Regions from separate parts of the Corynebacterium gottingense genome, predicted to be linked through region 3. Evidence: predicted binding sites of a transcription regulator. Region 3 holds the regulator's gene; each other region holds the start of a gene.

Region 1 (3,278 bases), on a different contig from region 3:
TACAAGCTCCGCGTCGACGTGTTCGTCGCCGAGCAGAATTGCCCGTACAACGAGATCGACGCGCAGGACGCGGACCCGTCGACCACGCACCTCCTCGTGCTGACTGCAGCCGGCGAGCTCGCCGGCTGCGCCCGGGTGTTCCCCACCGAGACCGGCTCGCGCTTCGGCAGGTTCGTCGTCGCCCCGGCGCACCGCGGCACCGGCCTCGGCCCCGAGATCGTGCGCACCGGGATTGAGTACACCACCCGCTGGCCGGGCGACCTGATCATCGAGGCCCAAGCCGGCCTGGTTGGCTACTATTCCCGCTACGGACTCGTCGCGGAGGGCGACGAGTCCCTCGACACCGGCATCCCCCACCGCAGGATGCGCCTAGCGCGCTAAGCGCTCCCCTGGTTGAACTCGCGCAGGGTCAAGGACGCGTCGCTGCGCAGCGGTGCCTGATAGCTTTCCGCCACGAACCTGCTCCCGTCCCGAAACACGAAGTGCAAGTCGGGGCCGTCCTCCAGGATGCGAATCCACCCCTCCGAGACCATCGCATGGCACGACGAGCACAGCGGCAGCAGATTGTGCAGGTCCGTGGCGCCTCCGTCCGCCCAGTCGTGAACGTGGTGGACCTGAATGAACCTCGTATGGTCGCACCCGGGCATGGCGCAGCGCCCGCCCCACATGGTCATCAGCGCGTTGAGCTGCCCGTCCGTGGCCAGCCTCGACGCCCTCGACGTGTTGAGAATCAGGCCGTCCTTGTCCACCGTGTTCACGCGCACCATGGCGTTCGCCACGGCGTGCGCCACGCTTGCCGACGCCGCCGCGCCCCCAACCGGCAAATAGGCCCCGCCGTCAACCGTGGTCACGATGTTGACGTGCGCACCCGGGGCACGTAGCGGGTTCTTCGGGCGCGAGCGCACGACATTCACCATCCCCATGAACGCAGCGAGCATCACCTTGCCCGTAGGCATCCCGATCCCGGACGAGGTGGGCAGGTCCTCCAGCTCCTCCTCGACCGCGTCCCGGTTGACCGCATCCTGCAGGTCAACGTCGTGGTAGGCCAGTTCCCCGATCTTCAGCGCGGCCGCTACCTGCGCGCCTTCCATCGGGCTGAGGTCGGCCCACAGCCCGAAGCGTCCGTTCTTGCGCTCCGCAATCCGCACGTACGAGGACCGTGTCGGGGCATCTTCGCCTTCGTCCCTGTCCAGCAGCGCAAGCTCCGCCTCCAGCTCGTGGTAGCCGTACTTCCGTGCCATCTCCACGAGCGTCGACTCGTCGTTCTTCTTCAGGTACGGGAGGAGCAGGCGCACCTTGGAATAGTTCACTGCACCTTCCTGGAATGCCTCCGCGAGCAGGTGGTACGTGGTCAGCTCACGAGCGACGCGCACGTACTCGTGCGCTGTGGTCTGCGAGATCCCCAGCCGCCGCACCAGCCACCCCGCGGTCGTCCTCGCCCCGCACCTACGGGCCAGCCGCAGCGAATCAAAGATGCCAATCTGGTGCAGCAATTGCGCTTTACAGGTGGTGATCCTGCCAAACGTGTCCTCGATGCGGGAAGCGAGCTCCGCGATCGCTTTGTCGCCGCCCGGAGAATGTTCGAAATCTTGCGCAGTATCGTCCACACTTTCGTCTGCGGTAGGTGGCTTTGGTGTGGCATCGGTGGTCGTGATCGTCATGGCACAGGCCCCTTTCGGGAGGTGGGATGGTCGAGGTTTTGGTTGTATGCAACACGGTAGCACCCCGCCCGAACACGCCGTTTACCTGCTGTTATGTGCTATAACAACCGGAGATGTGGGCGTCGAGAAGCTGCCCTCAGCTCGGCAGACTCACAGAAACTACGCAATGCGCAGTTTCCTCAGCATATGTTCGAATGCGCTGCGGAACCCAAACTCCAGTTCTCCACTCACGACACGAAAAAGGCTGAGAAAACTACGCATTGCGCAGTTTTCTCAGCCTTCGGCGCCGATCGCGCCTACTTCGGGTCTTCCTGCTCCACCCAGTTGACCTTGGAACCAGCCTTCGGCTCGCCGTCGCCGGAGACCTGCACATCCTCGCCGAGGATGAGGGAGTCCTCGAGGCGCCAGGTCCCCTCCTCCGCGTCGTACTCAAACTCGGGCCGGTCAACGGGGTTGCCTTCGGAGTCGTAGCCCGGCGCGGGCTTGTTCTCGCCCTCCTCCAGCTTCTCCGCGGTGTCGGTCTTCTCCCACTGGCGGGAGCGGTAGCGGCGGGCGGCGGCGGAGTCGTCCGTCATCGCCTTGACCAGCGACCACATCATGATGAAGTACGTAATGAAGAACGGGAAGGCGATGATGATCACCACCTCCTGGAGGGCTTGGATGCCGGAGTCATTGATAAACAGCAGCGCGCCGGTCACCAGGCCGACGGCGATAACCCAGCCAACCCGGTAGAACACCGGGGACTTGTTCTCCTCGCCGGTGGCAAACATGTCCACCACCAGCGCGGCGGAGTCCATGGAGGTGACAAAGTACATCACGATGACAAACAGGGCGACCGCGCCGGTCACCGCGTACAGCGGGTACTCCGCCAGCAGCGAGAACAGGGCGCGCGGGGTGTCGCCGTCCTCCACCACGGGTTTGGTCAGCACGCCCGGGTCCTCAGCCTCCATCTCCATCGCGGCGCGGCCGAAGATGGAGAACCAGATCAGGTCGAACACCGTCGGCAGCAGGATGGTGCCGCCGATGAACTCGCGGACGGTGCGGCCGCGCGAGATGCGCGCGAAGAACATGCCCACGAACGGGGACCAGCAGATCGTCCAGGCCCAGTAGAACGCCGTCCAGGTAGCGTGCCAGCCCGGGTTGTCGTTGTAGGAGTCCACCCAGAACATCAGCTCGGGCAGCGAGTTGCCGTAGATGCCAAAAGACTCCGTGATCTGCCCCATCAGCGCCAGCGTCGGGCCGGAGACGAGCACGAAGAGCATGAGGAAGATCGTCGCGCCGATGTTCACGTTGGACAGGATCTTCACGCCCTTGTCCAGGCCGGTGGCCACGGACAGGCACGCCGCGATGGTGATGAACAGGATGATGCCCAGCTGCACCGGCGTAATGAGCGGCACGCCCCACAGAATGTTCAGGCCCGCGGAGATCTGCAGGACGCCAAGGCCCACAGAGACGCCGAGGCCGAAGATGGTACCGATGATCCCCAGGGCGTCGAGAAGCTTGCCCGGCGTCTCGTACACCCGACCGCCGAGCAGCGGAGCGAACATCGACGACATGCGCGCCGGCATCTTGCGCTTGTACACGAAGTACCCGATGGCCAGGCCGGGCAGGGTGAAG
Region 2 (3,278 bases), on a different contig from region 3:
GCCGCACCCTGCGCACCATCAAGGGCAACCTGTTCTGGGCGTTCGCCTACAACGTCGTGCTCGTCCCGGTCGCCGCGTTCGGCCTCCTCGACCCGATGCTGGCCGGCATCGCCATGGCCCTGTCCTCAGTGTTTGTGGTGTCCAACTCGCTGCGCCTACGCGGGTTTAGCCGTGCGCCATATTGACAAAGCGAGAGTAGTGCAGCTGGTGCGCCACCGGGATCGTGTCGATAGGGCCGCCGCGGTGCTTCGCGACGATAATGTCCGCCTCGCCCGCGCGCTCGTCGTCACGATCCTGTGAGTCCGGACGGTAGAGCAGGAACACCATGTCGGCGTCCTGCTCCAGCGAGCCTGACTCGCGAAGGTCCGCCAGCTGCGGCTTCTTATCCGTACGCGCCTCCGGGCCACGGTTCAGCTGGGAAATCGCAATCACCGGCACCTCCAGCTCCTTTGCCAGGAGCTTGAGGTTACGCGAGAACTCCGAGACCTCCTGCTGGCGCGACTCGACGCGCTTGCCCGAGCTCATCAGCTGCAGGTAGTCCAGCACCACCAGATCCAGCCCGTGCTGCTGCTTCAGGCGCCGCGCCTTAGACCGGATCTCCATCATGGTGAGGTTTGGGGAATCGTCGATAAACAGCGGAGCGTCCTGGATCTCGGTGAGGCGGGTGGTGAGCTTCTCCCAATCCCGCTCCTCCATGTTGCCCGCACGCATGGCGGACAGCTTGATCTCCGTCTCCGCCGACAGCATGCGCATGATGATCTCCGAGGCGCTCATCTCCAGCGAGAAGATCACTGAGGTCTTGCCGTGCTGGATGGAGCAGGAGCGCATGAAATCGAGCGCGAGCGTCGACTTACCCACGCCAGGTCGGGCCGCGATGATGATCATCTGGCCCGCGTGCAGGCCGTTCGTGAGGTTGTCCAGGTCCGTAAACCCGGTCGGCACGCCCTGGTCGAGGGCGCCGCCCTGAGCGATCTGCGTGAGCTCGTCGATAGTCGGCTTGAGCAGCTCCGAAAGGACGCGGTAGTCCTCGCCCTGGTTATTGCGCGAGATCCCGAAGACCTCCTGCTGCGCGCGATCCACCAGCGCCTCGATCTCCATGCCGTCTTCGCCCTCGTAACCCAGCTGCACCACGTGCGTACCGGCGTTGACAAGCTGCCGGAGGAGCGACTTCTCCTCCACGATCTCCGCGTAGTAGCGGGCGTTTGCCGACGTCGGCACCTCCGAAATCAGCGTATGCAGGTACGGCGCCCCGCCCACCCGCTCGAGCTGGTTCAGGCGGTCCAACCGCCCGGAGACGATGAGCACGTCGATCTGGCTGCCCGAGGAGAACAGCTCGATAATGGCCTGGTAAATCAGCTGGTGAGCCGGAAAGTAGAAGTCCTCCGGCTGCAGGCCCTCCGCGACGTCGAGTACGACCTCCTGGTTGAGCAGCATCGCGCCCAGCACCGAGCGCTCCGCGCGCTCGTCGTGCGGCGGTTGGCGGTACTCGCCCTGGCCGTTGCGCTGCCCCTGCTGTCCCCTCTGTCCTTGATACCGCTGATTCCCGCGACCTCGCCGCGAATTTCCGCTGAAGTCATCAAAGTCGCCAAATTCGCTGAACTCGTCGCGTGGCTCTGGCGGCAGGACGTAGTCATCATCAAAGCCGTGAAGTGCATCGTCGGCCATCGTCGTCACCCCTTTGTTTCATAGGCCTTCAGCGTACCGCGACGGCCAAACACTGCGTTTTCCACAGGTAGGTGTGGATAACTTGGGGATGAATCGACGTCTTGTACACACGGCCCAGGACAGGGTGTGGATAACTTGTGGATAACTAGTATCAGCGACCTGGGGAAACGGCGCATCGCTGCTGGTCACAGGAGTTTTGGGACTTTTTGAGTTGTGTGTGCAGGTTGTGAAAAACCCCGTTCACCACCAGATTTGACAGGCGTAAGTTCACCGGCTAGTAACCTAAACTTTGCCGTTGAACAGGGCTTATTCCGCAGAGTTATCCACAGCAGTAGGGGCGCCACCGGTACAGCGCGGGACGTGACTCGCACACACCTACTAGAACACAGCGTAACAATATGGTCACAGACGTTGCCGTCGTTTATATGTTCGGTATAATTGTCCGCAATGACCACAATGACCGCTCACCGCAGAAAGGGGGAATCGTGCCACCCGCTCACTACTTCAGATGCCAAAACTCGACGGACCATCGCGCGCAGCTTTCGCAGCGCATGCGGGAGGCCGAGTTTGCCCTCTACCGCGGCTACGCAGCCTCGACCGCGGTTGAAGACTTCGACCTGGAGGTCGAAGAGTTAGCTCAGGTTACCAGCCGCCCCAAACATGAGGTCGAAGCTGCGGTTTTGGCGTATTTCCGGCTCGCCAGCCTGCCCAAGCTGCTGGCACTGCAAGAGCAGACCTGTCTCCTTTCCGTGCACATGCTCACCGGCATAGATACTGCCCTGTGCAAGATCGGCGCTTCCGCGGACGAAGCAACGTGGGCGGCTTTTGACGACATGCTCACCCGGATCTTCACGCCGAAGCGTGCAAACCAGGAGCTCCCCTCCCGCGCGTCAGTTGCCCGCCGCATCCGCACGATGATTGCCAAGCTTGACGTCGGCCTCAGCCACAACCCGGAAAAGCGCAAGAAGCGCGAAGCAGAGCACAACCACCGCGCGCGTAACGTCGAGTTCTCCGCGCAGGAGGACCACGGCAGCGCGGGCATCGCAACAATGACGCTCAGCACCGACGCCACCACGATGGCCGTCCTTCGCGCCTCGCTGCAGGCCACGGCCCGCCAGGAGAAGGTCTCGCTCGCGGACGCCGCTGTAAAACTCCTCAACGGCGATGTCGAGCCTGCCGCGAACGTCCGCATCCATCTCTACGCACCCGCGGGCGCCGACGGCACCCGGGCGGCCGGCGCCCCCGTATTCATTCCTCGCTACGGATGGACTGACGCCCTCGCCACCGCGGAGCTCGAGAGTCTGCTCAGCAACCACCCGCCTGAAACGGCCAACCTGGATGAGACAGCCACCACCAAGACGGACAGTTACGCGCCGACGGAGGGGATGAAACACTACGCGCACGCCCGAGACGGCAACTGCATCTTCCCCGGCTGCGACAGACCCGCAACCGCCTGCCAACTGGACCACCGCATCCCGTTCGACCGCGGTGGAGAGACCACGCCTCACAACCTCTTCTGCCTTTGCCCGCACCACCACAACATGAAGACCGACAAGCGCATCTTCTACGTCCCCGACCCTGTCACCGGGGACATCGTGTGGCTGTGTGAAGAC
Region 3 (3,278 bases):
TTCGGAAGCGATCTCACACGAGTGAGCGGGAAAACGGGCTTACTCGGACGCGGTAATGACGTCGACGCCGTGTGCGACGAGTTCATCGATGAAGGACTTTGGCGCCTCCGAGTCGGTCACCAGCACATCGACTTCGCTCAGGCGGGCGAAGCTCACCAGGTAGTCGTTTCCGAGCTTGGTCGAGTCGCACATCGCCACCACCTTGTGCGCGTTTGTGACCATCGCCTTCTTGATCGCGGCCTCTTGGGGGTCGGCCGTGGAGAGCCCGTGATCAATGGTCAATGCGTTGGTGCCAATGAAGGCGACGTCGGCGCGCAGAATGGCGATGGAGCGAAGCGCGATGTCTCCGACGACCGCTTGGGTGATCGCACGAACGGTTCCACCCAGTAGCTGCACACTTTCCAAACCCGCGCTTGCCAGGTCGAGGGAGGTGGGCAGCGAGTTGGTCACGATGTGCCAATCTTTGGCCGAGGGGTGCTTGGCAATAATCTCGGCCAGACCATTGATGGTTGTGCCAGAGTCGAGGAAGAGAGATCGGTCCGGCCGGTCCGGGAGGAATTGGAGCGCTGCACGGGCGATCGCCATCTTGGCCGTGGACGCGGCGCGATAGCGGGCTTCAAGCGGAAACTCGGTGGTGAGAAAGGATTGGCTCGCTACGGCGCCACCGTGCACGCGGTGGACAATGCCCTCGTCATTGAGCACAGCCAGGTCGCGACGGATCGTCTCCGCGGTGACTCCAAACTTTTCGGCCAGCTCAGTGACATTGACTCGACCTTCAACCGCGGTGAGGGAGGCAATTTGTCGCCGGCGTTCTTCTGCGTACACGGCGCTCCTTCAGTATGTCGGGATGTAAGACGGGAAAACGTATACCTGTCATTGTCGCATTGATTGGTGCCCGATTGGTTGTTGTTGTGCCCGACTCCCCCGAAGCGGGGGCAGCACCCGCCACATATCCGGAAATCGTCACAGTGGTTGAAGGTGATAAGCGGAGGTGAGCTACAAACAAGAAAAACGCCCGCGCGAGGGATCGCTGCGGGCGTGTGTTCAGGGTGGAGGTGCTACATGGTGCGGAACACGGAGACGACGCGTCCCATGATTTCCGCATTGGTGCCGTCAATAGGCGAGTAGGCATCGTTGTGGGGGAGGAGCCACACGCCGCTGGAATCCTTGTGGAACTCCTTCACCGTCGCCTCGCCGTCGAGCAGGGCTGCGACGAACTCTCCCTCCTCTGCCACGGGCTGGGAGCGAACGACGACCCAGTCGCCGGGGAGGATGCCGGCATCGCGCATCGACTCGCCGACGACCTGCAACATGAACAGGTCGCCGTCGCCGAGAAGATCCTCCGGCATCGGGTAGTAGCTCGTCACGTTCTCCTCTGCGAGGATCGGCGACCCGGCGGCAATCTGGCCGACCACTGGGATGTAGCGCGGAGTCGACGCATCCTCCGGCACGTTTGTGTCCGTGCTCGGCTTCGGCTTCTTGCCGGGTGCGTCGGGGAGATGGCGCAAGTCGACCGCGCGAGGCTTGTTCGGGTCGCGGCGCAGGAAGCCCTTCTTTTCAAGCTCTTTGAGCTGGTAGGCGACGGACGAGGTGGACTGCAACCCAGCTGCGTCGCCAATCTCGCGAATGCTTGGCGGGTAGCCGCGAAGGACGACGGCGTCCCGAATTACTTCCAAAATTCGCCGCTGACGATCAGACAGCGTCGAGATGTCCAAATCCTTGGCATCAGCCTTTTTGCGGGCCATGAGGTGCTCCTTTGATGGTGACTGTGTGTGAGTTTATTCGCGCTAACTACGCACTGCACAACCTACCAGATCGGGCAAACATGTTCGAGTTCTCAACCCGCCCGCTAGACAAGCTCTGACGTGCCTGCTATAAATCGAACATGCAACCGACATCGAACGCCTGAACGGTATTCCGTTCGACAGTGTTGGTTCGGTTCGTAAGATTGCGGTGAACGTGAAAGGAATGAACTTATGACGATGATGCAAAATGGTAGTTACGGTGCTTCTACTACTCGCTTCGAGGTGGCTTCCATGCCGGCTCGTGCTGACGAGTGGGACATTGAAACCCGTGGTGTTCGGCGGTGTGGGGCTGAGCATGTTCGAACGCTCAGTAATTCGATAATGGCCGTTGATGTGGGGAGGGGTGATCCGGCGCAGTGGCCAGACCGAGCGGACGATCGGTTCGAATCCCACCGCGAAAAGCGCGAGAGCGTGCTCGTGGGACTGGGCTTGAGCGCCGCGCTGGTGATCGGGTCGATCGTGGGCGGTGCGTTCTCGGACGACACCGCGTCGATGAGCCACCAAGTCTCCGCCCAATACGTCGCTGGCGCCCGCTAGGGAAGCGGCGCGGGGGACGGTACATTGAGGAGGCAAGCCCGGGCGCACGTCCCCGGGGCGTACCCAGAACAGCGAGGAGCGGGAGCCTGCAATGTACTGTCCGTTTTGCCACAACGATCATTCGCGTGTGATGGACTCCCGCATCATTGAAGGAGGATCAGCAATCCGCCGGCGTCGTGAGTGCACCGAATGTGGGGGGCGATTCACCACCGTGGAAAAGGCAGTGCTGACGGTGGTGAAGCGCAACGGGATCAGCGAGCCGTTTGACCGTGACAAGCTCATCGTCGGCGTGCGGCGTGCCTGCCAGGGGCGCGACGTGTCGGACGACGCGCTCAAACGACTCGCGCAACAGGTCGAGGAGATCGTGCGCTCCCACGGCAGCTCACAGATCCCCGCGCACGAAATCGGCCTCGCGGTGCTCGAACCGCTCCGCGCGCTTGACGAGGTCGCCTACCTGCGCTTCGCGTCCGTGTACAAGTCGTTCGAGAGCGCCGACGACTTCGAATCAGAGATTCGTCTGATGCGGCGGCGCGACAAAGAGGACTTCTGAGCCGGTTGAGTCTGTAGCTCACGCCGCTAGGTCAGCTTGTCTACCATCTTCTCAATGCGCCGGGCGCTGACCGGCTTCGGCGTGCCAAGGCGCTGCGCGAAGACGCTCACGCGCAGTTCCTCAATCCTCCACAACACGTCCTTGTAGGCGCGAGTCTTTTCCCGCCCGGCGGGGAGCTTGGCCAACCTGGCGGCAAGGTACGACTTCGCGCCGTCGACAATTGCCTGCCGGTCCGCATCGCGGTCGGGATCCACGCGCATGTCCTCAAGGCGAATCCGGATAGCCTCGATGTAGCGCGGCATGTGCTGGAGGTGGGTCAGTCCGTGCCTGGTCAACGCGTTGCGGGGGAGGTAAAACTCGAGCTGCGAACGCATGTCATCAATCGC

The links. The regulator LexA, encoded in region 3, represses DNA repair genes until DNA is damaged. The targets are predictions, from matches to a motif close to CGAACANNTGTTCG.
Region 1: a site for LexA is predicted at 1,841-1,854, ahead of CKJ82_RS03745 (HNH endonuclease signature motif containing protein). Genes of this name have one in related genera too.
Region 2: a site for LexA is predicted at 2,084-2,097, ahead of CKJ82_RS11055 (HNH endonuclease signature motif containing protein). Genes of this name have one in related genera too.

The regions. Positions count from the first base shown of each region.
Region 1 is NZ_NSGN01000003.1:22,255-25,532, forward strand. It holds gene CKJ82_RS03740 (GNAT family N-acetyltransferase) at 1-381, shown strand, start outside; gene CKJ82_RS03745 (HNH endonuclease signature motif containing protein) at 378-1,661, opposite strand; gene CKJ82_RS03750 (BCCT family transporter) at 1,958-3,278, opposite strand, start outside.
Region 2 is NZ_NSGN01000013.1:7,750-11,027, forward strand. It holds gene CKJ82_RS11045 (heavy metal translocating P-type ATPase) at 1-185, shown strand, start outside; gene dnaB (replicative DNA helicase) at 166-1,665, opposite strand; gene CKJ82_RS11055 (HNH endonuclease signature motif containing protein) at 2,151-3,278, shown strand, end outside.
Region 3 is NZ_NSGN01000001.1:243,899-247,176, reverse strand. It holds gene CKJ82_RS01190 (transcriptional regulator SugR) at 40-825, opposite strand; gene lexA (transcriptional repressor LexA) at 1,059-1,745, opposite strand; gene CKJ82_RS11575 (hypothetical protein) at 2,127-2,342, shown strand; gene nrdR (transcriptional regulator NrdR) at 2,434-2,892, shown strand; gene hrpA (ATP-dependent RNA helicase HrpA) at 2,919-3,278, opposite strand, start outside.